Regions from separate parts of the Rossellomorea sp. LjRoot5 genome, predicted to be linked through region 2. Evidence: riboswitches for the same ligand, from Rfam matches in the RefSeq annotation. Region 2 holds a riboswitch; the other holds the start of a gene.
What was found. Region 2 has a riboswitch for S-adenosylmethionine ahead of ACSQ2E_RS02445 (methionine ABC transporter ATP-binding protein). Riboswitches for the same ligand answer to the same signal wherever they lie in the genome.
Positions count from the first base shown of each region.

Region 1 (3,112 bases), 160 kb from region 2:
AAAGGTCTTATCCAATTCATAAATGACTTCCCTCTCTATATGGTCAATGGTATTGCAGGCGAACTTCCAAATGGCTTCATGCTTGGCCGTTTGAATGGATTCAGCAATAAGGGCAAGTGCCCGCACAATGTCCGTGATGATCAAATGATTGTCTTTTGCATAGTGACGGATATAGCCAAATCCCCGATATAGGTAATAATCAAACGGTTCAGATTGAAGGACGACCCGGGTTCTTCCTTCCTCATCGATTAAGTAGGGGGTGAAGGATAAGTGATCCTCAATTGTCAGCATGAGGTCGGCCATCTGATCGATGGTATTAGACGCGGTTTTAGGGTCATCATTCCCGAGTGATTTGATTGCCACTTCGGCCAGCTTGTGAATCCCCATTTGCAAGTCTTGAATTTCAGTTTCTTTATGCCCCATTTCAATGAAGTCGAGGTAGAAATTTGTTGAAATATCCTTTGTGTCCGGTCCCCATATGCTCAAGATTTCATTTCCGGCCAAGACGTAGTCCCCGACTTTGTAATGAAGCTGAATGATAAGGTTCTCAGCCTTTGCCATTTGAATTATTCCTTGAAAATCGATTAATTGAATATAGCCTGAACCCCTAGCACTCACATGAAGGGTATTCTGTTTATACTGATCCATCGTATCGCCATGTTCTGTCGTACGATGGGTCTCCAAATCTTTTTTAAGCGTTTGGTTGATCATCACTTCAGAAACCTGCTTCATATTGTACGTAATATTATGGACCTGCATCCAAGTCGAGGCATGGTTGATGAAGAATATGAACGTAAGGGCTGTAAGGAACGCCAGTCCGATCGTCATGACCGGCGCAGCGACGAACATTTCGTCCTTTGAACTTCCGATAAAAAGGAAAAGGAAGAGCACGTAAACGAAACTGCCGTTGAAAATGCCGAGGGCGTGCTGCGTCTGTTTGTCCGAAATGAAATCCAACAGCATCCTGGGTGAAAACTGTCCGCTGAACATCGTCAGCACGACGAGCAGGGAATTGAGCGTAAAAGCACTGAGTGTCAGAATGCCACCTATGAGTGTGCTTACCAGTATGCGAGTGACAGATGCATCCATACTTAACATATCAAACGTATACTGTGACACTTCCAGATAGAGATCTAAATAAAGGGTAACGGCGACCATGAGAAAGGACAGGCATATGTATATAAAGGGCATATACCAAATGGTGAGCCTGATTTCATGCATGCGCTGCCGTTTTGACATGAGCAAATATTTTTGAATGGATAAAGGAAGGATCTTTTTTAACATGATCGAAACGTGTCCTTTCTAGTAAATGGATATGGGTTAGTTTTCCCTCTCTAACAGGGTTAAAACTCCCTTCAACCAAAAAGATTAATAGAAATAGGAGTATTCCAAACTAAACTTATTGGAAATGTCCCATCCGGCTTAAGTGAAAGAATTTTTAAAAAATAACAAAAATTCTATTGACGAAGGGGTGAATCCCCTATATAATCCAATTCATACTCAAATATCAAGTGAAAACATAACGTTATATCTCTTATCAAGAGCGGCGGAGGGATAGGCCCTATGAAGCCCGGCAACCTGCAGGATCAGTCTGTAAAGGTGCCAATTCCTACAGATTCCATGTGGATCTGGAAGATAAGGGGAGGAGCATGGTCAATCAGCCCTCTTCTTACAAGAAGAGGGCTTTTCTGCATACCCTCTTTCTTTCCACCACGCCTTCAGACAGGAATCGTACGTGCAGGTAAAACCGGAAAAAAGGAGGCTGAATGATGTCAGCGATAAATGTGGCGCTTCTGGGCTTTGGAACAGTTGGTCAAGGGGTCTATGAAGCCATTGATACTCATCAGGAAAGATTGAAAGAAGTACTCGGTAAAGAGGTGAAAATAAGGGCAATCCTCATTAAGGACCCCTCTAAGCAAAGGGAAATAGATCCGTCCATTTTGGTCACGACAGAATATAAAGACATTCTCGACATACCTGACCTTCATGTGATCTTTGAAGCGATAGTAGGAGAAGAACCGACTTATACGTATATTACTCAAGCCATCGAGAAGGGGATTCACGTCATAACGGCCAATAAAGCCATGTTTGCAAAATTCGGTCCCGATCTTTTGGAAAAGGCATTAAATCATGGGGTGTCCATTGGTTTCGAAGCGACCACGGCCGGAGGGATCCCGGTCATCGGCACCATCCGTCAGCTCCTGAAGGTAAATGAAATCAGAAGCATTCAAGGCATATTGAATGGGACATCCAACTTCATTCTATCCCAAATGAGGAAAAAGGGGCTTTCCTTTGAAACTGCTCTAAAGCAGGCGCAAGAGAAGGGATATGCCGAAGCGGATCCGACGAGCGACATTGAAGGATATGATGCCTTTTATAAGCTTCTGATCTTAAGTCAGACCGCCTTTGGCAAGCAGACTGACTGGAAGGATATCCGGCGGAAAGGGATCACACACTTGACGGCGGAATGGCTGCAGGCAGCCGAGTCCTTCCGTTTGCGATTCAAGCATGTTGGATCACTGGAACGTGACGGATTCAATCGCATCAAGGGAGGAGTGGAACCGACCCTTGTCCACGACACCCATCCTTTTTACGGGGTGGAGGATGTGGAAAACGCAATTTCACTGAAAGGGAGTCTGGTAGGGAGAGTCACACTACTCGGTCCCGGAGCGGGGAAATATCCGACTGGAAGTGCCATGGTGGAGGATTTCCTCTCCCTGATACAGGGGAAATACACCGTTTCTCCCGAAAAGACGGTGACGAGCGAAGATTCCCAAGAAGAAAGCATCAGCCAATGGGTCCTGCGGTTCAAGGAAAAAGAGGAATATCAAAGCTGGATTACACCGTTCACCTTAAAGGACCGCATTCAGCTTGGAGAATATCTTTACGTGTTTGTCGAAGGCAGAAAAGAAGATCTTGAATCTCTTCTTCAATCACATGACCACATTCAGGCTGTATCGATTTTACACGAAATTCCTCTTGAAAATGAAGTGAAGGAAGGAATCGGTGTTTTATGACGGCTGTAGGGAAAGCAGAAAATAGATCTGATAGAAAGTAGGGGGATCACTTGAGTATCATTGTTCAGAAATTTGGTGGAACCTCTGTAGGTTCT
Region 1 is NZ_CAXUQN020000001.1:657,304-660,415, forward strand. It holds gene ACSQ2E_RS03200 (DUF2254 domain-containing protein) at 1-1,284, opposite strand, end outside; SAM riboswitch class I at 1,532-1,642, shown strand; gene ACSQ2E_RS03205 (homoserine dehydrogenase) at 1,767-3,017, shown strand; gene ACSQ2E_RS03210 (aspartate kinase) at 3,068-3,112, shown strand, end outside.
Region 1: linked by a shared signal. The riboswitch ahead of ACSQ2E_RS03205 (homoserine dehydrogenase) and the one ahead of ACSQ2E_RS02445 (methionine ABC transporter ATP-binding protein) in region 2 are both predicted to bind S-adenosylmethionine.

Region 2 (3,112 bases):
TGAATTCCTTCACTTCCACCGTGTAGCCTTTTTCTTCAAGACCGGGCTTGATTGCTTTCGTAACCATATCACTATATGGACCGGATGTGGCTCCGATCGTCACTTCTTTTTTATCTTCTGAGCTTGCCTCTTCTCCTCCGCAGGCTGCCAGTACGCTCATTGTTACCGCTAATGCTAATAATAAAATCCACTTTTTCACTTGTTGTTCCCCCTATAGTTGTTATCGTTTATCCACCAATCGTGCAAACACATCACCCGTATACTGGATGAGCTGAACCAAACAAATCAGAATGACCACGGTTGTAATCATCACCGTGTTGTCATATCGGTAGTACCCGAAGCGAATCGCCAGGTCCCCAACTCCCCCGCCGCCTACAATGCCGGCCATGGCAGAATAGGCGACTAAACTGATCGTTGTAATCGTAATGGCCTGAATGACCGCCGGACGCGCTTCCGGTAACAGTACATCCTTGATGATCATCCATGGACTCGCCCCAACGGAAACCGATGCTTCAATGACTCCCTTATCAATTTCTCTTAAAGACGTTTCTACCATTCTCGCAAAAAACGGAATCCCAGCAACCGAGAGTGATACGGATGCCGCTGTCGGCCCGATGGTCGTCCCGGTTAATAGTTTGGTTAATGGTAAGAGGGCTACTAATAGAATGATGAAAGGTACCGAGCGTACCATGTTCACGACGAATCCGACGACCTTCTTAATCACACTATTTTGTAAAAATAAGCCCTTGTCTGTCACAAAAAGCAGAATCCCCAGTGGCAATCCCACTATAATTGCTACGGCTAATGAGATACCCACCATATACACCGTTTCAAAAAAGGCTTTATTCAATTCCGGCAGTATAGCAGTCAATGAATCAGGCAGCATCCTCGAGCACCTCCAGGCTTTGCGTCTTCGCCGTAATATAACGGATCGCCGCTTCGATTTCGTCAGCTGTTCCAATCAGTTCCATGATGAATATCCCGAGTGGGACATCCTGAATATATTCGATCTTGCCGTGCAGGATATTCCCCCGCACCTTGTACCGCTGAAACACCTCTGATACGACGCTTTCCTCGGCGATGGATCCTTTGAATTGAATCTTGATGAGCTTCCCTTTTCTCGATTCCAGCAGATGAGGCGGCAGGTCGAATTGGAGAATCGTTTCGATGAATTGCTTGGTCAAGGGCTGTTTCGGTTCGTCAAACAGGTCATACACGGGACCTTCCTCCACGATCTTCCCGTCCTGCATCACGGCCATCCGGTCGCAGATTTCCTTCACTACTTCCATTTCGTGGGTGATGAGGACGATCGTCAAGCCCAGTTCCTTGTTGATCTTTTTCAACAGCCTCAAGATCGATTTGGTCGTATTCGGATCGAGGGCCGATGTCGCTTCATCACAAAGTAATACCGATGGGTTATTGGCAAGTGCCCTCGCGATCCCGACTCTCTGCTTCTGTCCCCCGCTGAGCTGAGCCGGGTACGCGTCGGCTTTGTCTGAAAGACCGACCATCTCCAGGAGCTCGACGACTCTCGGTTTGATTTTCGCTTTCGGTACATGCGCTGCTTTCAAAGCAAAGGCGAGATTATCAAACACCGTCTTCGACTTGATGAGGTGAAAATGCTGGAAGATCATGCTCGTTTTCTGACGGGCAAGCCTCAATTGCTTGGACGTAAGCTTCGTGAAATCCTGTCCATCAATGATGATTTCCCCTGATGTCGGGGTTTCAAGTAAATTCAGGCATCGAATGAGTGAGCTCTTCCCCGCTCCGCTGTATCCGACGATTCCGAAGATTTCACCCTTCTTGATCGTCACAGAGACATTGTCAACACCGACCACCGTTTGCTTTTTCGTTTTGTACGTTTTAACCAGATTCCGAATCTCGATCAATGTGCACACCCCTTTTTCTCCAATAAAAAATGCCTCTTTCAACTGAAAGAAGCATCGCCTGTTTATCTCGACTTATCTCTCAGAATGAAATCATTCTGCAGGAATTAGCACCGTTCCATTACTGGAGGTTGCCGGACGTCATAGGGCCTGATCCCTCGGTCACTCTGGATAATTGAAAGTATGTAATTTTCAAAATTTTATCTTATAGAGGATAATACTGGGTATGGGACGGGAAGTCAATAGATGATTTTGATGGTTTTTTATGTAAGCGTTATCTTCGTTGTCCTGGCAACGTAATTCTGTTTATATAATAGAGTAGGGTGACCTTTCTCAAGGCCACCCCCTCATCAAACCGTACGTGCCCTATTAAGGCATACGGCTTACCAATGTGATTCCGCTTAGTTCAAGATGATGCAAACTTATTCGCACAGTGTATTTTAGAAAGTCGTTGTGAAGAAAAGTATTCCTCTCCCTTTTCTTTTGCTCTCTCCAGACTTCTTTTGTATTTCTTCTTTTGCTTATCTTTCATGTATTGGAGGTAGTATTCAATACCATCTCCATACTGTTTTCCGTAATATATTTGAAAAGCAGATTTAAGACCTGTACACGCAAAGAATTCAATGTTCCATTTCGTACTCATCACCCATCCTTTTCGTTGTGAAGGATGTTTGTGAAGCATAGCGACTCTCAGCCTTCGGCGAGTGTAAGAATCTATTGCCAGTAGTTCATCTCTGAATATGTTGAAACAACAGTTCAGTCGATATCCCTTCTCTTTGAATTCTTCAATCGCTTTCCACAAGGTTAGATAGAAGTTTACCTTTCCTTGAATGATGGAGTTTACGCGTTGGTACCACGCTTCTCTGCTTAAGGTGAGTGTTTTCCTGGTGGCTCTCTTAATTTTCATTCGAAAGTCTTTCCAGGTCTCATCTTTTGGTTTGGCTAAATAGTAAGGTTTACCATCCTTCTTACGTTTTCTCCAGTGTTGGAACGTAAAACCAATAAAGTCGAAATCATCATGATTGAAATCGACAATTTTAGTCTTCTCGATAGAAATTTCCAGACCTAGTTCATCGAGTTTCTCTTTTGTGATTTGTTCGGCTTTCTTAATGTCCTCTTTGGATTTGGCGAAAAGGAGGAAGTCATCGGCATACCGTACAAATCGAATGCCGTGTAAATCAAGTGTCCAATCCAGTTCGTTCAGATAGATATTCGCTAAAAGTGGA
Region 2 is NZ_CAXUQN020000001.1:494,838-497,949, reverse strand. It holds gene ACSQ2E_RS02455 (MetQ/NlpA family ABC transporter substrate-binding protein) at 1-199, opposite strand, end outside; gene ACSQ2E_RS02450 (methionine ABC transporter permease) at 221-886, opposite strand; gene ACSQ2E_RS02445 (methionine ABC transporter ATP-binding protein) at 876-1,889, opposite strand; SAM riboswitch class I at 1,959-2,064, opposite strand; gene ltrA (group II intron reverse transcriptase/maturase) at 2,293-3,112, opposite strand, start outside.